2 regions of the Streptomyces sp. WG7 genome follow, and region 1 is predicted to be linked to the other one. Evidence: predicted binding sites of a transcription regulator. Region 1 holds the regulator's gene; the other holds the start of a gene.
The links. Region 1 encodes HspR, which represses chaperone genes until heat shock. Its sites were predicted from a motif close to TTGAGNNNNNNNNNCTCAA; they were not measured.
Positions count from the first base shown of each region.

Region 2: lon (endopeptidase La) is a predicted target of HspR. The motif match lies at 2,993-3,011, and genes of this name have one in related genera.

Region 1 covers NZ_JBNGGE010000012.1:90,194-106,085, reverse strand. The annotation lists gene dcd (dCTP deaminase) at 512-1,087, shown strand; gene ACP4J0_RS15450 (phosphoribosyltransferase) at 1,116-1,613, shown strand; gene ACP4J0_RS15445 (Yip1 family protein) at 1,763-2,785, opposite strand; gene ACP4J0_RS15440 ((Fe-S)-binding protein) at 3,034-5,316, opposite strand; gene ACP4J0_RS15435 (hypothetical protein) at 5,650-7,191, shown strand; gene dnaK (molecular chaperone DnaK) at 7,287-9,137, shown strand; gene grpE (nucleotide exchange factor GrpE) at 9,134-9,820, shown strand; gene dnaJ (molecular chaperone DnaJ) at 9,863-11,053, shown strand; gene ACP4J0_RS15415 (heat shock protein transcriptional repressor HspR) at 11,059-11,514, shown strand; gene ACP4J0_RS15410 (sugar ABC transporter substrate-binding protein) at 11,689-12,807, shown strand; gene ACP4J0_RS15405 (LuxR C-terminal-related transcriptional regulator) at 12,958-14,001, shown strand; gene ACP4J0_RS15400 (helix-turn-helix transcriptional regulator) at 13,964-14,983, opposite strand; gene ACP4J0_RS15395 (helix-turn-helix transcriptional regulator) at 14,980-15,892, opposite strand, start outside.
Region 2 covers NZ_JBNGGE010000016.1:132,414-148,305, reverse strand. The annotation lists gene ACP4J0_RS18785 (sensor histidine kinase) at 78-1,202, opposite strand; gene ACP4J0_RS18780 (response regulator transcription factor) at 1,199-1,939, opposite strand; gene ACP4J0_RS18775 (spermidine synthase) at 2,062-2,784, opposite strand; gene lon (endopeptidase La) at 3,034-5,478, shown strand; gene ACP4J0_RS18765 (lysozyme) at 5,569-6,396, opposite strand; gene ACP4J0_RS18760 (MarR family winged helix-turn-helix transcriptional regulator) at 6,638-7,132, shown strand; gene ACP4J0_RS18755 (protein phosphatase 2C domain-containing protein) at 7,355-8,146, opposite strand; gene ACP4J0_RS18750 (sensor histidine kinase) at 8,587-11,685, shown strand; gene ACP4J0_RS18745 (roadblock/LC7 domain-containing protein) at 11,682-12,185, shown strand; gene ACP4J0_RS18740 (DUF742 domain-containing protein) at 12,182-12,694, shown strand; gene ACP4J0_RS18735 (GTP-binding protein) at 12,675-13,316, shown strand; gene ACP4J0_RS18730 (styrene monooxygenase/indole monooxygenase family protein) at 13,332-14,594, shown strand; gene ACP4J0_RS18725 (NlpC/P60 family protein) at 14,558-15,718, opposite strand; gene ACP4J0_RS18720 (hypothetical protein) at 15,824-15,892, opposite strand, start outside.

The DNA of each region.
Region 1 (15,892 bases):
GCCTGGACGCCTGCTCACTCTACCTCATCTCCGGCCCCCGGTGTTCGCGCCGTGGGGCCGGCGGGCGTTTCGGCGGGGTGATGCGGCTGCGGGGGGCCGGAGTTGGGGCGTACGGTGGGGGGCCTCGGGGCGGTCCGGGAGGGGTCGGAGTGCCGCCTGGAGAGACGTCTCTTTGATCCCGTACTGTGGCTTTTGTCGTCACGGTAGTAAGCCAGACGCGGCTCTTGGGGAAGGGACTTGAAGGACTTGATGGATCGCACCGTCCTCCGCTGTGCCGATGGGCACGTGTTCACCGCCGCCTCGTTCCCGATGCAGCAGGCCGAGCGACTCGGCCCCGGCCGGCTCGTCCGATGTCCGCGGTGTGCGCGGCTGCGGAGTGCCGTGCCGGTGGGTTCCGGAAAGCGGTAGCCGGCCTCCCGTCGGGGGGACCCCCAGTAGGACTCCAGTAGGACCGGGCGCGCGGCGCGGCGGCGATTGTCGCTGCTCCGCGCGCCTTGCGTATCCTCGGTGCGTGCTTCTCTCAGACAAGGACATCCGGGCCGAGATCGATTCCGGGCGGGTCCGCATCGATCCTTTCGACGACTCCATGGTGCAGCCGTCGAGTATCGACGTGCGCCTCGACCGCTACTTCCGGGTGTTCGAGAATCACCGGTACCCGCACATCGACCCCTCCGTGGAGCAGGCGGACCTGACCCGGCTCGTGGAGCCGGAGGGGGACGAGCCGTTCATCCTGCACCCCGGTGAGTTCGTGCTGGCCAGTACGTACGAGGTCGTCTCACTGCCCGACGATCTCGCCTCGCGGCTGGAGGGGAAGAGCTCGCTCGGGCGGCTCGGGCTCGTCACGCACTCCACCGCGGGGTTCATCGACCCGGGTTTCTCCGGACACGTGACGCTCGAGCTCAGCAATCTCGCGACCCTGCCCATCAAGCTGTGGCCGGGCATGAAGATCGGGCAGCTGTGCATGTTCCGGCTCACGTCGCCGGCCGAGCACCCGTACGGGAGCGAGCGGTACGGGTCCCGTTACCAGGGGCAGCGTGGGCCGACGGCCTCGCGGTCCTTCCTCAACTTCCATCGGACCCAGGTATGAGCAGCGAGAACGCAGGCGGGACACGCGCATGAGTGATGTTCGGGAGAATCTGACCTACGAGCAGTTCGGCGTCGCCGTGCGTGAGCTCGCGCAGGCCGTCGCCGACGACGGGTACGAGCCCGACATAGTGCTCTCCATCGCGCGTGGCGGGGTCTTCGTGGCGGGTGGACTGGCCTACGCCCTCGACTGCAAGAACATCCACCTCGTGAACGTGGAGTTCTACACCGGGGTCGGCACCACGCTCGAGATGCCGGTCATGCTCGCGCCCGTGCCCAACGTCATCGACTTCTCCCGGAAGAAGGTCCTCATCACCGACGACGTCGCCGACACCGGCAAGACGCTCAAGCTGGTGCGGGACTTCTGCCTGGACACCGTCGCCGAGGTCCGCAGCGCCGTGATCTATGAGAAGTCCCACTCGCTCGTCCAGTGCGAGTACGTGTGGAAGCGGACCGACGAGTGGATCAACTTCCCGTGGTCGGTTCAGGAACCTGTCGTGCGACGGGCCGGGCAGGTGCTCGACGCCTGATCTCCGGAAGACGCCTGGTCTTCGGAAGACGTCCGCTCTCCGGAAGGTGCCTGGTTTCCGGAAGTCCGGAAGTCCGGAAGACGTGCGTAGGGCCCCCGGCGTGACGCCGGGGGCCCTACGTGTGCGGTTTCCGCGTGTCGGCCGGCTCGTCAGAAGGTGCCCAGCTTCACGATCGACAGCAGCGCGATCAGCTGGATCGCGGCAGCGCCGAGCGCCTTCGGCCAGGGCAGGTCGTGGGAGCGGCTGACCATCAGGGTCAGCAGGGCGCCGGCCGCGACCCAGGTGGCCCAGCCGAGGATCTGGACGAAGGGCGCGTCGCCGCCGGCGAACATCGCGACGACCAGGCGCGGCGCGTCCGTGATCGACATGATCAGCATGGAGAGGCCGACCGTGGGCTGCCACGCGCCGTCGCCGCCGAGCTGGCGGGCCATGGTGTGGGTGACCACGCCGAGGATGAACGCGCTCAGCACCATCGCCACGGCCGTGGTCAGGACGATCGGGATCGCGCTCGAGAGGGTGGCGTTGATCGCCTCCTCGCGGGCGCCGTCGAAGCCGAAGACCGCCAGCAGGCCGTAGAGGAACGTCACGATGAGCGCCGGGACCCACATCGCGTAGTCCCGCATCTGGAGGAAGGTCTGGTTCGGGGCGAGGACTACACCCTTCAGCAGGGCCTTCCAGTGGAGGCGGGGGCCGACCGGGCCGGGCGGCGGGGCGGCGCCGGCGCGGTAGGTCTCGCCCTGGTTGTAGGGGTCGTCGCCGACCATGAACGCCTGGGTGTGGCCCGGGTTGTTGGCCGCGTACGGGTCGTACGGGGCCTGGCCTCCCTGCGGGTGGTGCGGGCCGCCCTGGGGATAGCCGCCGCCGTCGCCGAAGTACTCCGGCTCGCCGTGTCCTCCGCCGTGCGGCTGGGGCCACGGGCCGCCGGGGGCGGGGCCGCCACCCCCGTACGGCTGCTGCGGGTACGGCTGCCGAGGCGTCGCGGGACCGCCGTACGACGGTCCCTGGGGCGCCTGCTGTCCGTACGGAGGGTTCTGCGGTCGCGCGTGAGGAGCGCCGTTGTCCCGGCCGCGTCCGATCCTGAATCCAGCCACGCCTTCGAACGTACCTGGTCCCGGAGAGTGACGTGCCGGACCCGGCCTTCCGGGGCGGCCTTTGCGGCCGAGCTGTGACATCCCCTACGGGTGTTCCCCGAGGGCTCCCCGGGTGTTTCCCGAGGGCTCCCCGAGGACTTTCGGAGGGTTCCCCCGCGGGTGCCCCGGCGGGGGACCCCGGCGGGGCACCCGCGGGTTCCCCGGTGGCTCGGCGGCGGGCTCGGTGGTGGCGGGCGCGTACGGGCCATGACGCGCGTGTCCGGCGTACGGCGACACCCCCAGGTCCGGACGGGACCTGGGGGTGTCTGCGAGGGAAAGGCGCGGGCCGGTTACTTCACCGGCTCGGGCGTCGGCTCGCTCTCGGCCTCCGGCTCGTCCGCCGGGTCGGCCGGGGTCCTGACGGAGTCCAGCAGGAGCTGGGCGACGTCGACGACCTGGATGGACTCCTTGGCCTTGCCGTCGTTCTTCTTGCCGTTGACCGAGTCGGTGAGCATGACGAGGCAGAAGGGGCAGGCGGTGGAGACGATGTCGGGGTTGACCGACAGGGCCTCGTCGACGCGCTCGTTGTTGATGCGCTTGCCGATCCGCTCCTCCATCCACATCCGCGCGCCGCCGGCGCCGCAGCAGAAGCCGCGTTCCTTGTGGCGGTGCATCTCCTCGTTGCGGACGCCCGGGACGGCGGCGATGATCTCGCGCGGCGGCGTGTAGATCTTGTTGTGGCGGCCCAGGTAGCACGGGTCGTGGTACGTGATGATGCCCTCGACCGGGGTCACCGGGAGCAGCCTGCCCTCGTCGACGAGGTGCTGGAGCAGCTGGGTGTGGTGGATGACCTCGTAGTCGCCGCCGAGCTGCGGGTACTCGTTGCCGAGGGTGTTGAGGCAGTGCGGGCAGGTGGCGACGATCTTCTTCGCCGACTTCGGCTTGCGCGACTCCTCGGTGACCTTGCCGTCGTCGTCCATCTCCTCGCCGAAGGCGGCGTTGAGGGACATGACGTTCTCCATGCCGAGCTCCTGGAAGAGGGGCTCGTTGCCGAGGCGGCGGGCGGAGTCGCCGGTGCACTTCTCGTCGCCGCCCATGATGGCGAACTTGACGCCCGCGATGTGGAGGAGTTCGGCGAAGGCCTTGGTGGTCTTCTTGGCGCGGTCCTCCAGGGCGCCGGCGCAGCCGACCCAGTAGAGGTACTCGACCTCGGTGAGGTCCTCGATGTCCTTGCCGACGACCGGGACCTCGAAGTCCAGCTCCTTGAGCCACTCCAGGCGCTGCTTCTTCGCCAGGCCCCAGGGGTTGCCCTTCTTCTCCAGGTTCTTGAGCATCGTGCCCGCCTCGGACGGGAACGCCGACTCGATCATGACCTGGTAGCGGCGCATGTCGACGATGTGGTCGACGTGCTCGATGTCGACGGGGCACTGCTCGACGCAGGCGCCGCAGGTGGTGCAGGACCACAGGACGTCCGGGTCGATGACGCCGTTCTCTTCGAGGGTGCCGACCAGGGGGCGCTCGGCCTCGGCCAGGGCCGTGGCGGGGACGTCCTTGAGCTGCTCCTCGGACGCCTTCTCCTCGCCCTCCATGGTCTTGCCGCCGCCGGCCAGCAGGTAGGGGGCCTTGGCGTGCGCGTGGTCGCGCAGGGACATGATCAGGAGCTTGGGGGAGAGGGGCTTGCCCGTGTTCCAGGCGGGGCACTGCGACTGGCAGCGGCCGCACTCGGTGCAGGTGGAGAAGTCGAGCAGGCCCTTCCAGGAGAAGTGCTCGACCTGGGAGACGCCGAAGACGTCGTCGTCGCCGGGGTCGGTGAAGTCGATCGGCTTGCCGCCCGACGTCATCGGCAGCAGCTCGCCCAGCGCGGTGCCGCCCTTCGCGTCGCGCTTGAACCAGATGTTGGGGAAGGCGAGGAAGCGGTGCCAGGCCACGCCCATGTCGGTCTTCAGGGCGACCGTGATCATCCAGATGAAGGAGGTCGCGATCTTCAGGCCGGCGAAGAGGTAGACGAGGTTCTGGAGCGTGGAGACGTCCAGGTCCTGGAGCGCGGAGACGACCGGGTACGAGATGAAGAACGACGCCTCGTAGCCGTCCACGTGGTGGAGGGCGCCCTCCAGGGCGTGCAGCATGAAGATGCAGACGCCGACGACGAGGATGACGGCCTCGACGAAGTACGCCTGGCCGAAGTTGGAACCGGCGAAGCGGGACTTGCGGCCCGGCTTGTTCGGCTTGCTCACCTGGCGGATCGCGATCAGGGCCAGGATGCCGAGCACCGTCATCGTGCCGATGAACTCGACGAAGACGTTGTACGGCGCCCAGTCGCCGATGACCGGCAGGATCCAGTCGGCCTGGAACAGCTGGCCGATCGCGTTGACGATCGTCAACAGCAGGGAGAAGAAGCCCACCGCCACGAACCAGTGCGCCACCCCGACGACGCCCCAGCGGTTCATCCGGGTGTGGCCGAGGAACTCCCTGACCACGGTGAGGGTGCGCTGCGCGGGGTCATTGGTCCGCGTGCCGGCCGGCACCGGCTGGCCCAGCCGCATCGAGTTGTAGATCTGCAGGACGGCGCGGCCGAACAGTGCGACGCCGACCACGATCAGGACCAGCGACACGATGATCGCGGCGAGTTGCATTTGGGGGCTCCTCGGGCCTGCGAGGTTGCGAGGGTCGTATTACTAAGCGGTAACTTATTCAGTCCGTCTGAGACTACCCCCATCCTCTGCCGCACTGTAGCCGGACGTGCGGTGATCTGCGTCGCTGAGGCAACCCTGACCGGGCCGATGCCGTCTGCGGCCGGCCGGTGCGGCCTCCCCCGGGCCGGCGGGTGGCGTTCCCCGGTCGGCCGACCCGACGGCGGCAACCCTGGTCGCGGGGTCCGTCCGCCGGGACCGGTGGTCTCGCTGAGTCGGACGCGCCATTCTTCGCAAATCATGATATTCAGCCTGATTCAGGCATAGGTTGTGCCCGTGCTCTACGGGATCGCTGCAGCCACCGCCTCCTTCCTCCTCGCCGCCCTGCTCACCGCGCTGCTGAGGGGGCCCGCCCTGCGCCTCTCCCTCGTCGACCGGCGACGGCAGCGGCCCGTCCCCCTGCTCGGCGGTGTGGCCGTGGTCCTCGTCACCGGGCTGGTCGCGTGGGCCGGGGACCGGGGCGGCGCCGTACCGCTCGGGACCGGGGTCGGCCGGCTGCTCGTGGCCGGGGCCGCCGTCGGCGCGCTCGGCCTGGCCGCCGACGTCTGGCGGCTGCGGCTGCGGTGGCTGGTCGCCGGTACGGCTGTCGCGGCGGCGTGCGTGGTGCCGTACGGCGAGACCGGTCCGGTACTGGGGGCGCTTGCCGTGGGCTGGATGGCGCTGGTCACCGCCGCCTTCCGGGGGCTCGACCACGCCGACGGGGTGGCCGGCACGGTGGGTGTGGTGACCGCCTTCGGTATCGGTGCCTGTGCCGCCGCGGAGCTGATGGACGGGCTGGCGGTGCTGCTGAGCGCGCTGGCCGCCGCTCTGGCCGGGTTCCTGCTGCACAACCGGCATCCCGCGCGGATCGCGCTCGGGGCGTGCGGGTCGCTGTTCGCGGGTTTCCTGCTCGCCGGGGCGGCCGTGTTCACCCGGGCGGGGCACGCGCCCGGGGCCGGCGTGGCGGTGCTGTTCGCGCTGACCGCTCTGGCGACCGCCGACGCCGTCCTCGTACTCCTCTCGCGCCGGCTGGCCGGGCGCCCCCTGCTGCGCGGCGGGCCCGACCACCTCGCGCACCGGCTGCGGCGGCTCGGACTCACTCCGCAGGGCGCGGTGGTGGTCCTCGGTGCGGCCGCGTTCTGCGGAGTACTCGTGGGCGTGCTCGTGCACACCCGCTGGGTGGAGGAGACGGTGGTGCTGTGGCTGGCGGGCGGAGCGGTCGCCGGGGTGGCGGCGCTGCTGCGGGTGCGGGTGTACGAGCCGCCGAAGCGGCGCGCGGGGGCGGACACCCGGGTCGCCCGCACGTCGCCGTACGGGACTCGCGCGGAGTTTCCTGGGTATGCGCGGGGGCGGGCACGGGCACGGGCACGGGCGCAGGCGCGGCCCGGGGCGCGGGGGTGGGCCCGGGTGCGAGGCCAGGCGCAGGTCCGGGTGCGAGATCAGGCGCAAGGGCAGACGCAGGTCCGGGTGCGAGATCAGGCGCAGGGCCAGGCGTCGGCCCAGGTGCCGGCCCGGGCGCAGGGGCAGACGCCGTCCCGGGTACAGGACCGGGTGCAAAACCAGGCGCAGGACCAGGCGCAGGACCAGCCGCAGGACCAAGCGCGGCCCCGGGCTCGGATCCAGGCGCAGCCGCAGGAGCGCCCCCGGGCGCGGGCGAAGGCGCCGGGGCAGTCCCGGGCGCAGCTCCGGCCGCAGCGGTGGGTGGAGCCTCAGGGGCTCTCCGAGGTGACCGGTACCCCGGCCCGTACGCCCTCCCGGGCGTCGATTTTCCCGGTTCGGCAGGCCAGGCGCGCCGAGAAAGCCCAGGTCAGCGCGTCGTTGCGCGTAAGGAACGGATAAGAGTTGAGTGAGCTCGACTCACCTCTGTTGACCCGGCGGGGGGTGTCGTGCACACTTGAGCCTGTTCCACTCAAGTCAGCTGGAGGTTATTCACCATGGCACGTGCGGTCGGCATCGACCTGGGCACGACTAACTCCGTCGTCAGCGTTCTGGAGGGCGGCGAGCCCACCGTCATCACCAACGCCGAGGGCGCCAGGACCACGCCGTCCGTCGTCGCCTTCGCCAAGAACGGTGAGGTGCTGGTCGGCGAGGTGGCCAAGCGCCAGGCGGTCACGAACGTCGACAGGACCATCCGCTCGGTCAAGCGCCACATGGGCACCGACTGGAAGGTCAACCTGGACGGCAAGGACTTCAACCCGCAGCAGATCAGCGCCTTCGTGCTGCAGAAGCTGAAGCGGGACGCCGAGTCCTACCTGGGCGAGAAGGTGACCGACGCGGTCATCACCGTCCCGGCGTACTTCAACGACGCCGAGCGCCAGGCCACCAAGGAGGCCGGTGAGATCGCGGGCCTCAACGTCCTGCGCATCGTCAACGAGCCGACCGCCGCCGCGCTGGCGTACGGCCTGGACAAGGACGAGCAGGTCATCCTGGTCTTCGACCTCGGTGGCGGTACGTTCGACGTCTCGCTGCTGGAGATCGGCGACGGCGTCGTCGAGGTGAAGGCCACCAACGGTGACAACAACCTCGGTGGTGACGACTGGGACCAGCGCGTCGTCGACTACCTGGTCAAGCAGTTCCAGTCCGGCCACGGCGTGGACCTCGGCAAGGACAAGATGGCCCTCCAGCGCCTGCGCGAGGCCGCCGAGAAGGCCAAGATCGAGCTGTCCTCGTCCACCGAGACCTCGATCAACCTGCCCTACATCACGGCGTCCGCCGAGGGCCCGCTGCACCTGGACGAGAAGCTCACCCGCGCCCAGTTCCAGCAGCTGACGTCCGACCTGCTGGAGCGCTGCAAGACGCCGTTCCACAACGTCATCAAGGACGCCGGCATCCAGCTGTCCGAGATCGACCACGTCGTCCTCGTCGGTGGCTCCACCCGTATGCCCGCCGTCGCCGAGCTCGTCAAGGAGCTGACCGGTGGCAAGGACGCCAACAAGGGCGTCAACCCGGACGAGGTCGTCGCCATCGGCGCCGCCCTGCAGGCCGGTGTCCTCAAGGGCGAGGTCAAGGACGTCCTGCTCCTCGACGTCACCCCGCTGTCCCTCGGCATCGAGACCAAGGGCGGCATCATGACCAAGCTGATCGAGCGGAACACGACGATCCCGACGAAGCGTTCGGAGATCTTCACCACCGCCGAGGACAACCAGCCCTCCGTGCAGATCCAGGTCTACCAGGGCGAGCGCGAGATCGCGGCGTACAACAAGAAGCTCGGTATGTTCGAGCTGACCGGTCTGCCGCCGGCGCCCCGCGGCGTCCCGCAGATCGAGGTCGCCTTCGACATCGACGCCAACGGCATCATGCACGTCACGGCGAAGGACCTCGGCACCGGCAAGGAGCAGAAGATGACCGTCACCGGCGGCTCCTCGCTGCCGAAGGACGAGGTCGACCGGATGCGCCAGGAGGCCGAGAAGTACGCGGAGGAGGACCACGCCCGCCGCGAGGCCGCCGAGTCCCGCAACCAGGGCGAGCAGCTCGTCTACCAGACGGAGAAGTTCCTCAAGGACAACGAGGACAAGGTCCCGGGCGACGTGAAGACCGAGGTCGAGGGTGCCGTCGCCGAGCTGAAGGAGAAGCTCAAGGGCGAGGACACCGCCGAGATCCGCACGGCCACGGAGAAGGTCGCCGCCGTCTCGCAGAAGCTGGGCCAGGCCATGTACGCCGACGCCCAGGGCGCGCAGGCCGCCGGCGGCGAGGCCCCGGGCGCGGGTGCCGCCTCCGGTGACAAGGACGACGATGTCGTCGACGCCGAGATCGTGGACGACGAGCGCAAGGACGGTGCCGCGTGACGGAGGAGACCCCGGGTTTCGAGGAGAAGCCCGACGTCCCCTCCGGCGCCACTCCCGACGACGCCGAGCCGAAGGCCGCCTCCGAAGAGGGGGCGGCCCCGGCCGGGGACGCAAGCGAGAACGCGGGCCTGCTGGCCCAGCTGGACCAGGTGCGCACGGCGCTGAACGAGCGCACGGCGGACCTCCAGCGGCTCCAGGCCGAGTACCAGAACTACCGCCGCCGGGTCGAGCGGGACCGCGTCGCGGTCAAGGAGGTCGCCGTCGCGAACCTCCTGTCCGAGCTGCTTCCCGTACTCGACGACATCGGCCGGGCCCGGGAGCACGGCGAACTCGTCGGCGGCTTCAAGTCCGTCGCGGAGTCGCTGGAGACGACCATCGCCAAGATGGGCCTCCAGCAGTTCGGCAAGGAGGGCGAGCCCTTCGACCCGACGATCCACGAGGCCCTGATGCACTCCTACGCACCGGACGTCACCGAGACGACGTGCGTGGCGATCCTGCAGCCCGGGTACCGGATCGGCGAGCGCACCATCCGCCCCGCGCGGGTCGCGGTCGCCGAGCCGCAGCCCGGTGCGCAGACGGTCAAACCGGCCGAGGAGAGCACCGAGGCCACGGACGGCTCCGACTCCGCGGACAACGCGGGGAACGCCGGCACCAAGGAGAGCGGTGGCCCGGACGAGGGCTGAGCTTGAAGTGACGAAAGAGGCGCGAGAGGAGGGACGTCGGGGATGAGTACCAAGGACTTCATCGAGAAGGACTACTACAAGGTTCTCGGCGTCCCCAAGGACGCCACCGAGGCCGAGATCAAGAAGGCGTACCGGAAGCTCGCCCGCGAGAACCACCCGGACGCCAACAAGGGAAACGTCAAGGCGGAGGAGCGCTTCAAGGAGATCTCCGAGGCCAACGACATCCTCGGTGACCCCAAGAAACGCAAGGAGTACGACGAGGCCCGCGCCCTCTTCGGCAACGGCGGTTTCCGCCCGGGGCCGGGCGCGGGCGGCGGCACCTTCAACTTCGACCTGGGCGACCTCTTCGGAGGCGGCGCCCAGGGCGGGGGCCAGGGTGCCGGCGGCTTCGGCGGCGGGCTGGGCGACGTCTTCGGCGGCCTGTTCAACCGCACCGGCGGCGGTCCCGGCACCGGCACGCGGACCCAGCCGCGGCGCGGCCAGGACATCGAGTCCGAGGTCACCCTGAGCTTCACGGAGGCCATCGAGGGCGCGACGGTCCCGCTGCGGATGTCCTCGCAGGCGCCCTGCAAGGCCTGTTCGGGCACCGGCGACAAGAACGGCACGCCCCGCGTGTGCCCGACCTGCGTCGGCACCGGCCAGGTCGCCCGGGGCTCGGGCGGCGGCTTCTCGCTGACCGACCCGTGCCCGGACTGCAAGGGCCGCGGCCTGATCGCCGAGGACCCCTGCGACGTCTGCAAGGGCTCCGGACGCGCCAAGTCCTCGCGGACGATGCAGGTCCGCATCCCGGCCGGGGTCTCCGACGGGCAGCGCATCCGGCTGCGCGGCAAGGGCACGCCGGGCGAGCGGGGCGGCCCGGCGGGCGACCTGTACGTGGTCGTGCACGTCAAGGAGCACCCCGTCTTCGGACGCCGGGGCGACAACCTCACCGTCACCGTCCCGGTCACCTACGCCGAGGCGGCTCTCGGCGGCGAGGTCCGGGTCCCGACACTGGGCGGCCCGCCCGTCACGCTGAAGCTGCCGGCGGGCACCCCGGGCGGCCGCACCATGCGTGCCAGGGGCAAGGGCGCGGTCCGCAAGGACGGCACCCGCGGTGACCTTCTGGTCACCGTCGAGGTGAGTGTTCCGAGGGACCTGACGGGGAAGGCTCGTGATGCGCTGGAGGCGTATCGCGAGGCGACCGCGGACGAGGACCCGCGGGCGGAGCTGTTCCAGGCCGCGAAGGGAGCTTGACGGAGATGGACGGTCGTCGACGCAATCCGTATGAACTGACCGAGGACACCCCGGTCTACGTCATCTCGGTGGCGGCCCAGCTCTCCGGCCTGCACCCGCAGACCCTGCGCCAGTACGACCGCCTCGGCCTGGTCTCCCCGGACCGCACGGCCGGCCGCGGCCGGCGCTATTCGGCCCGCGACATCGAACTGCTCCGCACGGTGCAGCAGTTGTCGCAGGACGAGGGCATCAACCTGGCCGGAATCAAGCGCATCATCGAACTGGAGAACCAGGTCGCCGCGCTCCAGGCCCGCATGGCGGAGCTGCAGGACGCCCTCGACGGCGCGGCGTCGGCGATGCGCCAGCGCGAAGCGGCGGTGCACGCCTCGTACCGCCGGGACCTGGTCCCGTACCAAGAGGTACAGCAGACCAGCGCCCTGGTGGTGTGGCGGCCGAAGCGGCGCGGTCAGTCCCCGGACTGACCGGCCGTACCAGGCAGAACGGCTGTGACGGGCCCGGAGGTTCGACCGAACCTCCGGGCCCGTTCGCAACGGTGATGTCTCATTGGTCTAGTACTTCTTGACGATTTCGTGAAGACAGCGTTGGCTTCCCTCACCTGGGTCACCACAACACCCGTGTGTCGGAAGGTAAGCGCAGTGAACAGCCGTGCCCGTCGTATCGCCATATCCGTGGCCGCGTCCTTGATGACCTTCTCGCTGGCCGCCTGCGGTGCGCTGGACGCGTCGGAGAGCAGTGACGCGGCGAGCCCGACCAAGGGCAACGACATCACGGTGGGACTGCTGCTTCCGGAGAAGGAGAACACGCGCTACGAGCAGTTCGACTACCCCTTCTTCAAGGCGAAGATCGCCGACCTCACGCGCGACGAGGGCAACGTCAAGTACGCCAACGCCGAGGCGAGCCCCTCGAAGCAGGCCGCCCAGATGCAGCAGATGATCGACGACAAGGTCGACGTGATCGTCCTGGACGCGGTCGACGCCAAGTCCATCGGGGACAGCGTGCAGAAGGCCAAGGACGCCGGCATCCCGGTCATCGCCTACGACCGGCTGGCCGAGGGCCCGATCGACGCCTACATCTCCTTCGACAACGAGCTGGTCGGCGAGGTCCAGGGCCGCTCCCTCGTCGAGGCGCTCGGCAGCGACGCGGACAGCTCCGACAAGATCGTCATGATGAACGGTTCGCCCACCGACCCGAACGCCAAGCAGTTCAAGGCGGGGGCGCTGGCCCAGCTGACCGGCAAGGTGACGATCGCCCAGTCCTTCGACACCAAGGACTGGAAGGCGCAGAACGCCGAGGCGAACATGATCGAGGCGATCGAGAAGATCGGCAAGAAGAACATCGCGGGCGTCTACTCCGCCAACGACAGCATGGCGGGCGGGATCATCAAGGCCCTGGAGGACGCGGGCGTCACCGACCTGCCGCCGATCACCGGCCAGGACGCGGAACTCGCCGCGGTGCAGCGGATCGTCACCGGCGAGCAGTACATGAGCGTGTACAAGTCCTACCCGCAGGAGGCCGAGAGCGCCGCGGAGATGGCCGTGGCGCGGGTCCAGGGACGGGACATCCAGTTCGACGCGCTCGCCCGCGACAAGGTCGACAGCCCCAGCCACAAGGGCATCCCCGCGCAGCTCGTCCCCGTCGTCGCCCTGACGCGGGAGAACATCGAGCAGACCGTCGTCGCGGACGGCTTCTACAAGATCTCCGACATCTGCACCGCCAAGTACGCCGAGGCCTGCGCGGAGATCGGGCTGAAGTAGTCCGCTCCGGCCCGGCACCGCCACGCCGGGCACAGTGGCCGCAACCAGCGTTTTCCGGCCGTCGTTCCCTGCGGAGCCGTGTTGCGGACCCGGTCCCGGCCGCGCATAGTTGCGCTGCGGAAGGAGCCGGAACCGGGGGTGGGATGGGCGATGGCCGGGCACGGGGCGGATGAGCATCCACACGGTGCCGACCGGCTGTGCGCGGCCGGGGACCGCATGTACTCCCGGGCCGTACGGCGCGGCCGGGTGCCGCGCCGGGACGCCGAGCCGGTGCCCTGCCTGCTGGAGCTGGCCCTGCTGCACCCGGACCCGGACGACATGGACTGGCTGGTGCCGACCTCCCCGCAGGAGGTCATGACACGGCTGCTGCGCGGGGTCCACGACGAGATGAGCGCCAGCCAGCGGCGGGTGGGCTCCGCGGTGGAGGCCTTCGAGCGGTACGCGGATCTCGGACGGCAGATCCAGACGCCGGCCGCGGCCGGGGGCGCGGCGATCCGGGTCCTCGACGGCCTGGCCCGCATCCAGGGGGCGATGGACGAGGCGACGCAGGCGTGCACGACGGAGGTGCTCACCGTCCAGCCCGGCGGCATCCGGCGTGAGCACGAACTGTCGGAGGGACTGCACCGCGCGCTGGCGCTGCGCGGGCGCGGGGTGCGGATGCGGGACCTGTACACGCACGTGGCCCGGCACGGGCAGGGCCTGCTCAACTACCTGGACCTGATGGGCGACACGGTGGAGGCCCGCACCCTGGACGAGGTCATCGACCGCCTCATCCTCTTCGACCGCACGGTGGCCTTCATCCCCGCCAACACCGACCGCACGATGGCCCTCGAACTGCGCCACCCCGCCCTGATCGCCTACCTGGTCACGGTCTTCGAACGCCTGTGGCGCCTCGCGATCCCCCTGACCGCCCCCCTCCCCGACACCGGCATCGAGGGCATCTCCCACCGCGAGCAGTCCATCGCGGCGCTCCTGGCGGAGGGCCACCAGGACGCGGTGATCGCGGAACGGCTGGGCATCAGCGTCCGCACGGCCCGTGCCCACATCGCCCGTCTCTCGGAGACCCTGGGCGCGGCCAGCCGGACGCAGTTGGGGGTGCGCATAGCCCAGGCCGGCCTGGACGGCTCCCCGCGGAGCGCGCCGCCTCCCGCCGTCGTCAGGGTTCCCGGTCCAGAATCCCCGACCGTCCGATGAGGTAGCCGAGCTGTGCCCGGCTCTCGCTGCCGAGGGTGGCGGCGAGTTTGGCGATGTGGACGCGGGCGGTGCGGACGTTCATGCCGAGGCGGTCGGCTATGACGTTGTCGGTGTGCCCTTCGATGAGGAGTGCGGCTATGGCTCGCTGGCGGGGGGTGATGCCGTTGAGGGTGGGCTGGTGGACGGCTTGCGGGTGCATGGGGGTGGCCAGGCGCCACAGGCGGTCGAACGTGGTGGTGAGATAGGAGACGAGGGCGGGCTGGCGGACCTCCAGTGCGAGGCTGCGGTCCTCGTTGGCGGGGATGAAGGCCACGGTCCGGTCGATGAGGATCAGGCGGTCCGTGACCTCGTCCAGGGTGCGGGCCTGGACGTCACCGCGGAGTTGTTCGTAGCGCGCGAGGATCGGTGGCGCGTGGCGCAGGGTGTGCTGGTAGATGGCCCGGATGCGGCCGCCGCGGTCCAGCAGGTCCTGGTCGCGCCGCAGAGCGGCGTCTCTGTACCGGGTCTTGGACGGTGCGTAGCTGTTGTGCGGCTGAATGGCCAGGACCTCGGTGGCGGCGGTCATGGCCGCGTCGAGGATGGAGCTGATGTGCTCCTTGTCGCTGTGCACGGTGATCAGGGGGTCGGCCGGCGGGGTGTCGTACCGCCCGCTCACCCGCATCAACGGTTCGAATGTCGCGGCCAGTTGCTCCGACCGTCGGCGTTCGTCGGCGACGCGGTCCTCCGAAGCGCGCAGCAGCCTGTGCAGGGCCACGGCGGGTGCCACCGGCTCCAGCCACTCCACGTCGTCCAGCGCGGGCCGCAGCAGGCCGTGAGCGGCGAGGCAGGGTGCCGGCTGTGCGGCTGACGCGCGCAGCCGTCCTTCCCGCAGGGCCCGTACGTACACCTCCGTCCCCACGGCGCACAGGTCCTCCGGGCCGTGCGCGGGGTGCGGGACGGTGGGGTCGGCCGCCGTCTGCCGGTCGTACGTCTCCTCGGTCACGGGTGGCCCTCTCCCACGGGTCCTTGCTGCCCCTGTTCCAGGATCCCCGACTGGGCTATGAGGTAGCCGAGCTGGGCGCGGCTGCCGCTGCCGAGGACCGTCGCGAGTTTCGCGATGTGGGCTCGGCACGTGCGCACGTTCATGCCCAGGCGGCGGGCGATGGCCTCGTCGACGTGGCCCTCCACGAGGAGCTTGGCGATCGAGTGCTGGATGTCGGTGATGCCGTCGGGAGCCGTTTCGTAGGGGGCGCCGGCGGTGAGGGGGACCGCTCGGCTCCAGATGAACTCGAACACCTTGATCAGGTAGCTGACCAGGCCCGGGTGCCGGATCTCCAAGGCGACCTGCCGGTCGTCCCGGATGGGGATGAAGGCCACGGCCTCGTCGCAGATGACGAGGCGTTCGACCAGCTCGTCGATGGTGCGGTACTCGGCCTTCCCGTTCGGGAACTGGTCCACGTAGGCCAGGCGTTCGGGGTTGTACCGCGCCGTGTGCTGGTAGAGGGTCCGGATCCGCACGCCCCGCTCTATCAGCGTCCTGTCGCGTTCCAGGGCTTCGATGAGCCTGCGCTCGGGGTGCCGTGCGCTCGGCTGGACCGTGAGCATCTCGCTCAGGCACTGGTCCGTGGCCAGGTCGAGGGCGGCGTTGATGCGGTCGAGACCCTCCAGCACGGTGATCGAGTGCGTCGGTGCCGCGCCCTGGGCGCTGATGGCCATGAAGGGCTCGAAGGCCGCGGCCAGCTCGATCGAGGTGCGCCTGCGTTCGGAGATCTCGTACTCGATGGGATTCAGCCGTCGGGCGAGGGCGACCGCGGGAGCCACGGGGAGCAGCCAGTTCGCGTCGTCGGGATCGGGGTGGAGGAGCGCGAACTCCATCAGGCAGGGGACGGACTCCGCCTCCCCGCGGGCAATA
Region 2 (15,892 bases), on a different contig from region 1:
ACCTGGTCTGCGCCTGATCACACGTGTCCGCCAGCGCGGACGTCAGTGGATCTTGGCGCTCCGCTTCGAACCCTACGTCAACTCGATGCCGTGGGAAGACCCGGAAGGGTGATCAGGATGCGGCAGCCCCGCTCGGATTCGGCCACTCCGATCCGGCCGCCGTGCAGATCCACCGCCCAGCGCGCGATCGCCAGGCCCAGCCCGGTGCCGCCGTCGCTGCCCGGACCGTGCGGCCGGGACACGGAACCACGGTTGAACCGCTCGAACACCCGGCGCCACTCCGAGCGCGGAATGCCGGGGCCCTCGTCGAGAACCTCCAGCTCCAGCGACTCCGGAAGGTCCCCGCGCCGCGCCCTGACCGTCACCCGGCCGTGCGGCGGGCTGTGCTTGACCGCGTTGTCGATGAGGTTGGCGACGACCTGGTGGATGCGCTCGGGGTCGGCGTGCGCGGTCAGCTCCGGCGGGAAGACGTCGAGTGCCAGATGGACGTCGGTGCGGCTGTGGCTGCCGGACCCGGACGCGATGCCCGCGCGCGCCGAGGCGACCATGTTGGCCTCCTTCAGCACGCCGGACAGGTAGGGCCACACCTCGAAGCGCCGCTTGCGCAGCGGTATGACGCCGTTGTCCAGGCGGGAGAGGTCCAGCAGCGTCTCCACCAGCCGGCCGAGCCGCTCCGTCTGTCCGAGCGCCGTCCGCATGGTCTCCGGATCGGCCTCGGTGACCCCGTCGACGATGTTCTCCAGAACCGCGCGCAGGCCCGCGATGGGGGTGCGCAGCTCGTGCGAGACGTTCGCCACCAGCTCCTTGCGCTGCCGGTCCTGGGCCTCCAGGTCGTCGGCCATGCGGTTGATGGTGACGGCGAGGTCGCCCAGCTCGTCACGGCGGTTCTCGCGGACCCGGCGCGTGTAGTCGCCGTGCGAGATGGACCGGGCCACGGCGTTCATCTCGTCCAGCGGCGCGGTCAGCGAGTGCGCCACGAACTGGGTGATCAGCAGGGTGGCGATCATCGAGAAGACCGTGATGAAGCGCAGCTCCGTCTTGGTGTGCACCGCGATCACCGAGAGACCGGTGGTGATCAGCACCGACGTGACGACCAGCGCACCCAGCTTGGTCTTGATCGAGAACGGGCGTACGCCGCCCCAGGGTTCCCCGGTGCTCCGGGGGCCGGGGCTCCTCCGTGCGGCCTCCCGCCCTCCGCTCATGGCGTCGGTGTCTCCAGCGCGTACCCCACGCCGTGCACCGTACGGATCCGCTCGGCCCCGATCTTGCGGCGCAGCGCCTTGATGTGGCTGTCCACGGTCCGGGTGCCGGAGGCGTCCGCCCAGTCCCACACCTCGGCCAGCAGCTGCTCCCGGGAGAGCACCGCGCGCGGGGTGTTCGCCAGGCAGACCAGCAGGTCGAACTCGGTGGGGGTGAGGTGGACGTCCTCGCTGCGCACCCGTACCCGGCGCTGCGCGTGGTCGATCTCCAGCTCGCCGAGGCGCAGGATGCCGCTGCGCGGCGTCGAGGCGGCCACGACGGCCCGCTCCACCCGGCGCAGCAGCACGTGCACGCGCGCGGCCAGCTCGCGCATCGAGAACGGCTTGGTCATGTAGTCGTCGGCGCCCACGCCGAGCCCGACCAGCATGTCCGTCTCGTCGTCGCGCGCGGTGAGCATCAGCACCGGCACCGGCCGCGCGGCCTGCACACGACGGCAGACCTCCAGGCCGTCGAAGCCGGGCAGCATGATGTCGAGGATCAGCAGGTCGGGCTGCCACGCCTCGGCCGTGTCGACGGCGGCCGGACCGTCGCCCGCCGTTTGCACCAGGAACCCCTCGGCGCGCAGGCGGGTCGCGATGGCGTCCACGATCGTCTGGTCGTCCTCGACCACCAGCACCCGGCGCTGGGCGCCCGGGGTAGCCGTCGCCGTGCCGTTGTGGGAGGTCTGTGTCTGCTCCATCGCCCGCCCCTGAGGTGTGCTTACCGGAATCAGTGGGGTGATTCCTCGTCTGCGCATGACTGCGATCGACGCTTGAACGACCGCGTCAGGTCAGCAGCGTACGGGGATTCACCGCGCCTTTGCTATCCAGGTCCGACGCCGAGGTGGACGACGTCCGGAACGCCCCGGGCAACGGGGATCTCTTCGGTACGCACCTGCTGGAACCCGGCATTACGCAAGGTTTCTTCGAATTCCGGAGAGGGCTGCGCGGACCATACGGCGAGCACTCCGCCGGGCCTCAACGCCCGTGCGCAGCCCGCCAGTCCGGGCGGTGCGTAGAGCCCGTCGTTGCCCTCGGTGACGGTCCAGCCGGGGCCGTTGTCGATGTCGAGGCAGAGGGCGTCGTACGTGTCGGAAGTCTCATTGACGTACCGCACCAGATCCGCTTCCACGATCTCGGTGCGGGGGTCGGCCAGTGCCTCGGCGGACAGCGGGGCCAGCGGGCCGCCCCGGTGCCAGTCGATGACGGCGCGCTCGCGTTCGACGACCGCGATCCGGCCCCAGCGCGGGTCGGCGGCCGCGTGTGCGAGTGAGAAACCGACCCCGAGTCCCCCGATGAGCAGGTGCGGAGCGTTCCGCACGGCACGGCCGGCGAGGGCGTCGGAGGCGGCGAGCGCGTCGGCCGCCGCGTCCACCAGCCGCCGCTCCGAGCGCCCGTCCGAGGTGTCCATCAGGAAGCAGCCGTTCGCGATGATCTGCAGCAGTGCCCCGTGCCGGCGCAGGACGACCTCGCCGTGCGGGCCCTCGCGACGGTCCAGTACTTCGGGGATGCCGTGGTCGTGGGAGTCATGGGAAGTGATGGGCATCGACCCATCCTGGCAGGGGGAATGCCGTGGGGTCCGGCCGCCTGGCAGGGGGAATGCCGTGGGGCCCGGCCGCCTGGCAGGGGGAATGCCGTGGGGTCCGGCCGCGCTCTCGCCTGCGGGGACCGGGGGGCGGAGCGGACGAGGAGCCTCCGCTTCTTGATCGCTCAGAGCGAACACGCTGGGGGGAACAATCAAGGACTCGCTTTCATTGAGTCGGTGTAACTCAACTTGAATGCCGAAGGGGAGATCATGGCTGCTGAGTCCGACGCCTTCACACCGTTCACCCTGCCCGTGCTGCCGCTCGACGACGAAGTGGTGCTGCCCGGGATGGTCGTCCCCCTGGACCTGAGCGACGCCGAGGTACGGGCCGCGGTGGAGGCCGCCCAGGCCGCCGCCAGGTCCGAGCCGGGCAAGCCCCGGGTCCTGCTCGTCCCGCGCGTCGACGGCACCTACGCCACGACCGGCGTCCTCGGCACGATCGAGCAGGTCGGCCGGCTGGCCGACGGCGACCCGGGCGCCCTGATCCGCGGACGGGACCGCGTGAAGATCGGCGCCGGCACCACCGGACCCGGGGCCGCCCTGTGGGTCGAGGGCACCCGCGTCGACGACACCGTGCCCGACCCCCTGCCCGGCCAGGTCACCGAACTGGTGAAGGAGTACAAGGCACTCGCCACCGCCTGGCTGCGCAAGCGCGGCGCCTGGCAGGTCGTGGACCGGGTGCAGGCCATCGACGACGTCTCCGCGCTCGCCGACAACTCCGGCTACTCGCCCTTCCTCACCACCGAGCAGAAGCTCCGGCTCCTGGAGACCGCCGAGCCGGTCGCCCGCCTCAGGCTCGCCACCCAGCAGCTGCGCGACCACCTGGCCGAGCAGGACGTCGCCGAGACCATCGCCAAGGACGTCCAGGAGGGCGTCGACAAGCAGCAGCGGGAGTTCCTGCTGCGCCGTCAGCTCGAGGCCGTGCGCAAGGAACTGCGCGAGATCAACGGCGAGCAGGAGGGCGAGGAGTCCGACGACTACCGCGCCCGCGTCGAGGCCGCCGACCTGCCGGAGAAGGTCCGCGAGGCCGCGCTCAAGGAGGTCGACAAGCTGGAGCGGTCCTCCGACCAGTCGCCCGAGGGCTCCTGGATCCGCACCTGGCTCGACACCGTCCTCGAACTGCCGTGGACCGTCCGCACCGAGGACGCCTACGACATCCGGGGCGCCCAGGCCGTACTGGACGCCGAGCACGCGGGCCTCGACGACGTCAAGGAGCGGATCACCGAGTACCTGGCGGTGCGCAAGCGGCGCGTCGACCGGGGGCTCGGCGTCGTCGGCGGGAGGCGCGGCGGTGCCGTACTCGCCCTCGTCGGCCCGCCCGGGGTCGGGAAGACCAGCCTCGGCGAGTCCGTCGCCCACGCGATGGGCCGCAAGTTCGTCCGCGTCGCCCTCGGCGGCGTCCGCGACGAGGCGGAGATCCGCGGCCACCGGCGTACGTATGTCGGCGCCCTGCCCGGCCGGATCGTGCGGGCGATCAAGGAGGCCGGGTCGATGAACCCGGTCGTGCTCCTCGACGAGATCGACAAGGTGGGCTCGGACTTCCGGGGCGACCCGGCCGCCGCCCTGCTCGAAGTCCTCGACCCCGCCCAGAACCACACCTTCCGGGACCACTACCTGGAGGTCGAGCTCGACCTGTCCGACGTCGTGTTCCTCGCGACGGCCAACGTCCTCGAAGCCATCCCGGAGGCCCTGCTCGACCGCATGGAGCTGGTCCGCCTCGACGGCTACACCGAGGACGAGAAGATCGTCATCGCCCGCGACCACCTGCTCCCGCGCCAGCTGGAGCGCGCCGGGCTCGACAAGGACGAGGTCACGGTCGACGAGGGCGCGCTGCGCAAGCTGGCCGCCGAGTACACCCGAGAGGCAGGCGTACGCACCCTGGAGCGGTCCATCGCCCGGCTGCTGCGCAAGGTGGCGGCCCAGCACGAACTGGGCGAACGCGAGCTGCCCTTCACCGTCACCGACGGCGACCTGCGCGCCCTGATCGGCCGGCCGCACCACGTGCCCGAGTCCGCCCAGGAACCGGCCGAGCGGCGCACCTCGGTGCCGGGCGTGGCCACGGGCCTCGCGGTCACCGGCGCGGGCGGCGACGTCCTGTACGTCGAGGCGTCGCTGGCCGACCCGGAGACGGGCGCGTCGGGCCTGACCCTGACCGGTCAGCTGGGCGACGTGATGAAGGAGTCGGCGCGGATCGCGCTGAGCTTCCTGCGCAGCCGCGGCGCCGAGCTGGAGCTGCCGGTGGCCGACCTGAAGGACCGGGGCGTGCACATCCACTTCCCGGCGGGCGCGGTCCCGAAGGACGGCCCGAGCGCCGGCATCACGATGACGACGGCGCTGGCCTCGCTGCTCTCCGGCCGGCTGGTGCGCACCGACGTGGCGATGACCGGCGAGGTCTCGCTGACCGGCCGCGTGCTGCCGATCGGCGGCGTCAAGCAGAAGCTGCTCGCGGCGCACCGGGCGGGCATCACCACGGTGATCATCCCCAAGCGCAACGAGCCCGACCTGGACGACGTCCCGGCTGAGGTACTGGACAAGCTCGACGTCCACGCCGTCTCCGACGTCCGCCAGGTCCTCGAGCTGGCCCTCGCACCGGCGACGAGCGGTGCGGAGCCGGAGGTTCCGGTCGCCGCGATGGGGGTACCTCCCAGGCTTTGAGCACTGGGGGAGGACGCGTGGCCGGATGAGTGAAGGGAAGGGCCCGGACTCCGCGCGGAGTCCGGGCCTTCGCCGTACGCGCCGGGAGCGTCAGCCGTTCGCGAGCGCCCGGACCCGGTCCAGGGCCCCGTTGAACTTGTTGTGGTCCCCGACCGTCGGCCCGGACGAGGTGTACTGCCACATCGTGTAGTAGCCCCAGCCGGCCGGCAGCGTGCCCACGGTGGAGGCGTACCGGGCGACCCACAGCGGGTTGTTCACCGCGAAACCGCCGTAGTTGCCCGTGCACTGGGTCCACCAGCTGGTGGCCGTGTAGATCACGGCGTCGCGGCCGGTGCGGGCCTTGTAGGTGTTCAGGAAGTCCCGGATCCAGGAGACCATCTGGCTCTGCGTCTTGCCGTAGCAGGTGGCCCCGTACGGGTTCCACTCGATGTCCAGCGCGCCCGGCAGCGTCTTGCCGTCGCGGGACCAGCCGCCGCCGTTGTCGACGAAGAAGTTGGCCTGGGCGGCGCCGCTCGTCGTGTCCGGCGTGGCGAAGTGGTACGCGCCGCGGATCATGCCGACGTTGTACGAGCCGTTGTACTGCTGGGCGAAGTAGGGGTTCTCGTAGTACGTCCCCTCGGTGGCCTTGACGTAGGCCCACTTGACCCCGCTGTTCCACAGGGTCGACCAGGGGACGTTGCCCTGGTGGCTGGAGACGTCGACGCCCTCCGTCTGGGTGGCGCCGCCCGGCACCGGTGTGCCGTGCCGCCCGTCGTGCTCCAGGACGCCCATGCCCATGTGGGCGGAGCCGCGCGGCGGGGTGTCGGCGGCCGACGAGGAGTGTGCGGGGAGGGTGAACAGCAGGGAGAACGCGGCGAGCAGGACCCCGGTGACGGCGAAGCGCCGCCCGCGGGCCGATCCGGATCTGTGCACGGGCATGACGTGCCTCCGATGGCTCGGTGGTGCTCGGTGGGGGATGCGTGGGTGGGGAGAGGATCCCGTGGGTGGCGTGAGCATGCCACCCGGGGTTCCGCAGGAGACGCTACGCACGTAGAACGGGGGTGGGAAGAGGGACCGGCAGCTTCCGGTGGTCTAAGCCTGCGAAATACTTGCCGAGCTGCGGTGATGACCGCCCGTGGCGGAAACTTTCAGGACCGGGAAAATCGAGGCAGGGGCTGACGTGCACGAAGACGGGAACGGCGGCGGTCGAGGAGTCGAAGCCGAAGTGTCCGGCAGTGGTGTGAACCAACCGGAGTTCCTGGCACTGGAGCGGGAGTTGACGGTCCTGCTCCGGCGGGCCCGCGCCAGCCAGGGCGAGATGGCCCGGGAGGTCCACCCCGACCTGGAGTCGTCCGCGTACGGCCTCCTCGTACGGCTCGGCGAGTGCGGCGGGCAGCGGGCCACGGAGCTCGCCGCCTACATCGGCGTCGGCAAGGCGACGATGTCCCGCCAGCTGCGCGCCCTGGAGGACCTCGGCCTCGTCGCCCGGGAGCCCGACCCCGCCGACGGCCGCGCCTGGCTGGTCACCCTGACCCCGGAGGGCCAGGCCCGCGTCAGCCGGGTGCGGGAGGCCCGCCGCGCGCGGTACGCCGGGCGGCTCGCCGGCTGGGACCCGCGTGAGGTGACGGAACTCGCCCGGCTGCTGCACGAACTGAACCGGGGGATGGAGAAGTAGGGCCGCGGCCCTCGGCGAGCAGCAGGGCCTGCAGGGCCTCAAGTCCCGGCGGGAAGCAGGGCCTGAAGCCCCTGGCGAGAAGCAGGACCGAAGTCCCCGGTCCCCGGCGGGAGAAGCTGAGCCGCGGTCCCCGGCGGAGAAGCAGGGCCGAAGCCCCCGGCGGAGAAGCCGAGCCGCGGTCCCCGGCGAGAAGCGGAGCCGGAGCCCCCGAACCCCCGGTGTTCAGAGCTCCGCGTACACCACCGTCGCGTCGTCGTGCGCCTTGCCGCGCCCGAGGAACTCCCGGCACCCCGCAGCGTCCGCGCGTTCCAGCTCCCGTACCCGGTCCACCAGTGCCTGGGCGCCCTGCTTGCGCACCAGCGCGAGGCAGTCCGTCCAGTCGCCCTCCCGGAAGGTCTCCACCCACCGCGCTGCTCCGTCCGTCAGTGCCGCCAGTGTCCGCACCTCCCCGCGCGGCAGCACCCCCGTCACCGCCCGCGCCGCCACCGCCGGGTCGGCCGCGGCCGTGAAGAAGCCGCCCTCCTTGTTGCGGAAGCCCGCGTCCACCAGCGCGTCCGTCGCCAGAGCCGAGCGGGGCAGCCGGGCCAGCCGGTCGTCCAGGACCGCCGCGACCCCGCCGTCGGGGGCCTCCACCAGCAGGGCCGAGTCGGACAGGACCAGGTACTCGACGGCGGCGGGGGACCAGCGGGCCAGGACCACGGTTGCCTGCGGAGTCCGCGGGTGAGAAAGGTCACAGGTTTCCGCGTGTGCCGCCGAAGTACGGGCGATGGCACGCGACAGGGCTTCGGCGAGGGGAACATCCGGGAGTGAAACGGTCAGTTCGGTCAGGGCTCCGCCGAGGCGCCCGGTGAACCAGGGCACGGAGTGCAGACAGCCCGTTCCGGTCCGCGGCGGTGTCACGCCGTCCAGTACGACGAGTGACCCCCCTTGCCCCGAGGCCGGTAGTCCGACGCTCGCGAAGTCCTCGTTGGGGTGGTCGGCGAGGCCGGGTTCCGAGACGAGTTCCGTGCGCATCCGGCCAGTCTGCACGACCCCTTCACCGTGTCCGCAAGAGGTGGGCAAGTTCCCCGGGATCGACGCAGCGGCGCAGGTCAGGCGCCGGATTTAGGGTGGAATTCCGTACTCCGGCAATGCGCGGCGGCACATAGTGCCACCGCCCGTCCCGGACGTCCAACCGGCGCGCCGCGCGCGCGTGCCGGGCGAGCCGGGGGAACTTGCCCACCAACTCCCGTCCGAGGTTCACTCCTTCGGGTGGCGGGTCGGATGATGCACGCCCACCGCCCACCGGCACTGGGAGGGTCGGGAACCGGTGGGGGGCCTGCCCCGCTCACGCGGTCACCCCGTCCGACGCGCAGTCGGCGGCCTGGGGACAGCCCAGAGCGTGGCGGAGGGCGCACGCGCCGACCGGCCAGTTGACGGAGCGCCACCCGGGCCCACGGGTACACGAGTCAGGAATGCGAGCACCGGTGCAGAAGACGCGGCCTCGTCGCACAGGCAAGCAGACGGCCCCCGCGGGGAGCGCGGAGCGCACCCCCGGTACCTCCACCCCGGCGCCGCCCCAGGCCCCCGTCGGCAAGGGGCGTCCGACCCACGTACGCAACCGCCTCATCGTCGCCGCGGCGGTCGTGGCCGCCGCCGTCGCCGGAGCCGGAGCACCGTCGGTCGTGGCCGCCTCCGGACAACTGCACGACTCCCAGGAACTGGTGACGCTCGCCGAGCGGACCCAGGGCGCGCTGACCCTCGCCCACTCCCTGGCCGACGAGCGCGACGAGGTCACCCCCTACATCGCGGCCGGCCGCCCGAAGTCCAAGGCGCCCTCCGAGCAGCGCAGCGCCCGCGTCGACCGGCAGGTGGAGGAGCTGCGCGCCGACACCGACACGCCCGCCTCCCTGCGTGAGGACCTCGACGCCGTCGCGGCACTGCGCCGGGCGGCGCTCACCGGCAAGAGCACCGCTCTGCAGGCGCACGAGGCGTACTCGGAGGCGATCGCCGAACTCCACGCGCTGGCCGAGGAGCTGGCCGAGCAGATGCCGCCCCGCGCGGGCGCCGGGGCGTACGCCCTCGCCGAACTGGACACCGCGGTCCAGCAGGCCTCCGCCACCCGCGGCCTGCTGCTCGCCGCCCTGAACGTGCCGAGCAGTACCGAGACCGTCATCGACCCGATCACGGGTCTGCCGACCGAGACGACCACGTCCTCGGACGCCGACACCGAGCAGCGCGACGCGCTCGCCGCCGCCGCCCAGCAGGCCCGGGTGCGCTCCGACGCGGCCCTCGCCGACTTCCGCGAGGGCGCGCCCAAGGAGGCGCGGGACAGCTTCGACTCCACGGTCGCCGGCCCGGAGATCAACTCCGCCGAGAAGTACCTCGCCGGCCTCACGAACGAGCCGACGCTCTCCGACAACGACCTCCGGACCAGCACCAAGAGGCTGGACGCCGCGCTCTCCGCCCGCATCGACGCCATGCGCGGCGCCGAGTCCGCCCTCTACGAGAAGCGCACCACGGACCTGGAGCAGTTGCGCGACGACGACGTCACCGCGCTGGAGATCCGGATCGCCGCCCTCGGCGCGCTGATCCTGCTGGCCGTCGGCATCGCCACCGCCATGGCCCGCACCCTCACCCGCCCGCTCTCGGTGCTGCGCCGCGGCTCGGCCCGGCTGGCGGACGCTCAGGACCCGACGACCGAGGAGGCCGTCACCTTCACCGGCCGCAACGACGAGTTCGCCCAGGTCGTCCGCTCCGTCAACGCCCTGCACGCGCACGCCGTCACGCTCGCCGAACGCGTCAACACACTCGAGGCCGACCGCAAGCACCTCGTCGGCCAACGGCAGAAGATGGCCGACGCCCGCGAGGAACTGCGCGCCGAACTCGCCGATTCGGCCGCCCAGCTGGACGTGGTGCGCAAGAGCATCGGCGGGGCCTTCGTGAACCTCGCGCTGCGCACCCTCGGCCTGGTCGAGCGGCAGCTCGCGGTCATCGAAAGCCTCGAGGAGCGCGAGCAGGACCCGGAGCGCCTCTCCACCCTGTTCAAGCTCGACCACTTCGCCACCGTCATGCGCCGGCACAGCGAGAACCTCCTCGTCCTCGCCGGCACCGAGCACGTCCAGCACAGTGCCGGACCGGTGCCGCTGGTCGACGTGGTCCGCGCCGCGGTCAGCGAGATCGAGCGGTACGAGCGCGTCCGCATCGCCGCGCTGCCGCCGCACGCGCACGTGGCCGGGTTCGCGGCCGACGACCTCTCCCACCTGCTGGCCGAGCTGTTGGAGAACGCCACCTCCTTCTCGCCGCCGGACCTGCCCGTCGAGATCTCCGGCTGGCTGCTGGAGAACGGCGAGGTGATGCTCTCCGTCCAGGACGAGGGCATCGGCATGGCCACCGAGCGCCTCGAGCGCCTCAACGCCCGCCTCACCGACTTCGACCCCGACGCGCCCTACGACCAGGAGGGCGAGGACGGTTGCGGGCTGGGCCTGTACGTGGTGGCCCGGCTCGCCCACCGGCACGGGGCGCGCGTGCGGCTGCGGGAGCAGAAGCAGGGCGGTGTCGCGGCCGTCGTGGTCCTGCCGGACACCCTGCTCGCCGCGGCACCGCCGGCGGCACTCGTCCCGACCCTGCCGACCTCCGAGGGCACGGGGACCTTCTCCCTGCCGGGCGCCGACGCGGAGGCCAACTCCAACGTCCTGCGCGGCCGTGTGGAGAAGGACACGGACCCGCTCGTCGCCTCGGCGGAACAGTCCGTACGACGCGCGGAGGCCGACGAGCCGGAGGGGACGGACGGGACCGAGGGGAACGACGGGACCGAGGGGACCGACGAGACGGGCGTGGCCGAAGCCGAAAAGGCGGAGGACACTCGCCCCGAGGCGTCCGGTGAGCCCGAGGCGTCCGAGGCGTCCGGTGAGCCCGAAGCGCCCGAAGCGCCCGAAGCGCCCGAAGCGCCCGATGACCGCGATGCCTTGGCCGACGCGGCCGACCCGGAGCCCGCCCGGAAGACGGAGACCGACGAGGCGAAGGCTCCCGAGGCGGCGGAGGCCCCCGAGGCCGGGGCCGTCCCCGGACGCGACCTCCCCGACGACACCACGATGGCCCTCCTGCTGCCGGCGCAGGCGCAGGCGCAGGCACGGGCGGAGGCGGCCCGGACACCCGAACCGGAGTCCACACCCGACCCCTACGCCATCGGCCCCGACGCCCACGACCGCGCGCCGGCCGAGGACACCACGCGGGCCGAGGGCACCATGCGGGCCGCGGACACCGCCCGGGCCGAGGGCGCCGGGAACACCGACGACGCCGAACCGGCCGAGCCCGTCACCGACAAGGGCCTGCCCAAGCGGACCCCCAGGATCAGCACACCCGTGGCGGTTCCCGGGCCGCGCACGGCGGGCTCGGTGGACGCCGACGCGCTCCGCCGCCGCCTGGGAGGGTTCCGCCGGGGGGCGGAGGCCGGTCGCCGCGACGCCGAGGCGGAGATCACCGACCGGACCGGACGGAACCAGGCGCCGGACGCCGCAACAGGGACAACCGAGGAAGCCACGGGGGGCACTGTCGAGGAGGCAAGCAGTTGACCGCTCCCAGTACCTTCGGACTCAGTCATGAAGCTCGCAATCTGCACTGGCTGCTGACCAACCTGGTCGAGGAGGTGCCCGGCATCCTCTCGGTCGCGGTGGTCTCCTCCGACGGCCTGCTCCTGCTCTCCTCCGACCAGGAACGCATCGACGCGGCCCGCGAGCTCCAGACCGTGCGCCGCACCAGCCCGCGCGGTTCGGCCGCCGACCTCGCCACCGTCGTCTCCGGCGTCGGCAGCCTGACCGTCGGCGCCGCCCGGCTGGTGGACTTCGGCAAGGTGAAGCACACGATGGTCGCCATGGACGAGGGCAGCCTGTTCGTGATGTCGATCAGTGACGGCTCGCTGCTCGGCGTGCACGGCTCCGCGGACGCCGACATGAGCGTCATCGCGTACCACATGGCGCTCTTCGTCGGCCGCGCCGGTCACGTCCTGACTCCCGAACTCCGCAGTGAGCTCCGGAAATCCCTGGAGTCAGAGTCGGCGGGGAGTGTCCGATGAGCAAGGGCCCCGGCAGGAACCCGCAGAACCCGCAGAACCCGAAGAGTCCGAAGAACCCCAAGCTCCCGCAGAACTCGAAGAACCCGAAGCCCCCCAAGGCCCTCCCCGTGCGCGGCGCCGACCGCAAGCCCGCCCGGGTACGGCCCTACTCGCTCACCGGCGGCCGGACCCGCTTCGGCCACGTCCTGCTCGTCGAGACGTTCGTCGGCGCCACGGCCGGCACCGCCGCGCTCGAAGCCGCCCAGGAGCGCAAGGAACTGACGAACGGAAGCCTCACCTCCCGCGTGATGCCGGAGATGCGGGCCATCGTCGAACTGTGCCGCCGTATGCGTACGGTGGCCGAGATCGCCGCGCTGCTGAAGATGCCGCTCGGCGTGGTCCGCGTGCTCATCAGCGACCTCGCGGACCAGGGAAAGATCCGTGTGTACGGCACCGGGACCGGCCACGGCACGGGCCGCCCGGACCGCGCTCTGCTCGAAAGGGTGCTCAGTGGACTCCGTCGTCTCTGACGCCGCCGCCTACGGCGTCTCCTCACTCGTCGACACGGACGAGCCCGTGCAGCCCTGGCAGACGGACCGCACCCGGGCACCCATAGCCACGAAGATCGTGGTGGCCGGCGGTTTCGGCGTCGGCAAGACCACTCTGGTCACCACCGTCTCGGAGATCACGCCCCTGCAGACCGAGGCGCTGATGACCGAGGCGAGCGAGGAGACCGACGACCTCACCGCCACCCCGGGCAAGCTCACCACCACCGTGGCCATGGACTTCGGCCGCATCACGCTCGACGACGACCTGGTGCTCTACCTGTTCGGCACGCCGGGCCAGCAGCGGTTCTGGTTCATGTGGGACGACCTGGTGCGCGGCGCGATCGGCGCCGTCGTGATGGCCGACACCCGACGCCTGAAGGACTGCTTCCCGGCGCTCGACTACTTCGAGAGCTGCGGACTGCCGTACGTCGTCGCCGTGAACCACTTCGACGGCAGCGAGCTGTTCGAGGCGGAGGACGTGCGGGAGGCGTTGGCGATCCCCGCGCACATACCCGTAATGATCATGGACGCGCGCCGCCGGATCTCGGCCATCGAGACCCTCTTGTCCCTCGTGGGCCACGCGCTCGACGAAACCCCCGAGTAGGAGACGGAACACCGCATGCGGAAGATACTCGTCGTCGGAGCCGGCCAGTCCGGTCTCCAGCTCGCCCTCGGCCTCCAGTCGCACGGCTACGAGGTCACCCTGATGTCCAACCGGACCGCGGACGAGATCCGCACCGGCCGGGTCATGTCGACGCAGTGCATGTTCCACACGGCACTCCAGCACGAGCGCGATCTCCAGCTGAACTTCTGGGAGTCCCAGGCCCCGAAGATCGAAGGACTCGGCGTCTCGGTGGCGGCCCCCGGCTCCTTCGACCCGGGCCCCTCGCAGCGCGCGATCGACTGGCTGGGCCACCTCGACGGCTTCGCGCAGTCGGTCGACCAGCGGGTGAAGATGGCCGGCTGGATGGACACCTTCGCCCAGCGCGGCGGCCAGCTCGTCATCCACGGCGCGGCCGTCGGCGACCTGGACTACTTCTCCCGCGCCTACGACCTCGTCCTCGTCTCGGCGGGCAAGGGCGAGCTGGTGCAGATGTTCGGCCGCGACGCCTCCCGCTCCCCGTACGGCGAGCCGCAGCGCGCCCTCGCCGTCGCCTACGTCCACGGGATGGGCCCGCGCCCGGAGCACCCGGAGACGGAGGCCGTCCGCTGCAACCTGGTCCCCGGCGTCGGCGAGATGTTCATCATGCCGACCTTCACGCTCTCGGGCCGCGCCGACATCCTGTTCTGGGAGGGCATACCCGGCGGCCCGCTGGACGCCTTCAAGGACGTCAAGGACCCGGCGGAGCATCTCTCCCTGACCCTGGAACTCATGGAGAAATTCCTCCCCTGGGAGTACGCGCGGGCCACCAAGGTCGAACTGACCGACGCCGGCGGCACCCTGGCCGGCCGCTACGCCCCCACCGTCCGCAACCCGGTCGGCCGCCTGCCCGGCGGCGGCCTGGTCCTCGGCGTGGCCGACGTGGTCGTCGCCAACGACCCGATCACCGGCCAGGGCTCCAACTCCGCCTCCAAGTGCGCCGCCTCCTACCTCGCCTCCATCCTCGAACAGGGGGAGAAGGAGTTCGACGAGGCCTGGATGCTGCAGACCTTCGACCGCTACTGGGAGACGGCCCAGCACGTCACCAAGTGGACGAACACCATGCTCGCCCCGCCGCCCGAGCACGTCCTGAACCTGATCGGCGCCGGCATGCAGCTCCAGCCCGTCGCCGACCGCTTCGCCAACGGCTTCGACGACCCGGCCGACTTCGAGAACTTCTTCTACGACCCGGCGAAGACCGAGGGCTACCTCATGGAGGTCTCGGGCGCCGCGGGCGCGTAACCGGCCGCGTACCCCTCGTCGGACCCGTCCGTCGCCCCCTCGGGAAGCCGCGGTGGCGTGTACCGCCGCAGCGGCTCCCCGCCGGGGTCGGGCCGTACGGCGCCCAGGACCGGGTTGGCGGCGATCGGCGAGACCTTGACCTCGGCGCCGGGGCGCGGCGCCTGGACGACCATTCCGTCGCCGAGGTACATCGCCACATGGGTGGCCTCGGGGAAGTACACGACCAGGTCACCGGGCCGCAGCTCACCCAGCGGCACGTGCTCCAGCCGCGCCCACTGCTCCTGGCTGGTCCGCGGGATCGGAGCCCCGGCACGCTCCCAGGCCACGGAGGTCAGCCCCGAGCAGTCGTACGACGCGGGACCCTCCGCGCCCCACTCGTACGGCTTGCCGAGCTGCTCCACCGCGAAGCGCACCGCCCGGTCGCCCTCGGCGGTGGGCATGTCGTCGTCGCCGAGCGCGCCGGACTCCACGAGCCGCTGCTGCGCCTCGGCGATCCCGTTGCTCTCGAACTCCGCCAGCGCGGCCAGCTCCTCGGGAGTGAGCGAGGCCAGCAGTTCCTCGACGGCGTGCAGCCTTTCGCGTACCTCGTCCCGCTGCCGCTCCTGCCGCTCCGCGAGGGCCAGTTGCTCGTCGAGGGCCTTGCGCGCCCGCTCGGCCAGCTCGTCGGCCTTTCGCTCGTCTCCGGTCAGGCGGCCCACCGTCTCGGCCCGCTGCCGGGCCAGCCGGCCGATCACATGCCCCTGGTCGAGCGCGTGCCGCGGGTCGCGGGCCAGCAGCAGCCGCAGATAGGGGGAGAGACTGCCGCTGTTGCGGTACTCCTGCCGGGCCAGCCGGCCGGCCGCGCCGCGGCTGTCGCGCAGGGACAGCCGGGTCCGGGCCAGCGCGGCCTCCAGCCGGCTCACCTCGGCGCGCTGCTTCTTCAGGCGCTCCTCGGTGCCGTTGTAGGTCTCGGTGGCCTTCTCCGCCTCCCGGTACAGCCGCTGAAGGTCCGTCAGCAGCCCGGCCACGGAACGGTCGCGCCGGGCCTCGCCGGGGTCGGGGTCGGCCGTGGCGGGCACCGGCGCGAGAACGATCCCGGCCGTCACCGCCGCCGTGCACACCAGACGCAGAAACCTTCCTGACACGCCATCACCTCCGGGCCGCGGGGCGGCTCGTCCGCTCCGCACGGCGAGCATGTGACGGGTCGTGGGACTCCGCTCGCGGAGTGTGCGCGGTTCGGCGCAACGGGGTCACCCGTGGGCGTCGTCCGGCTTGCCCCCCGGCGTGGCGTCTGGATCGGTGTCCGGCCTGGCGTCCGG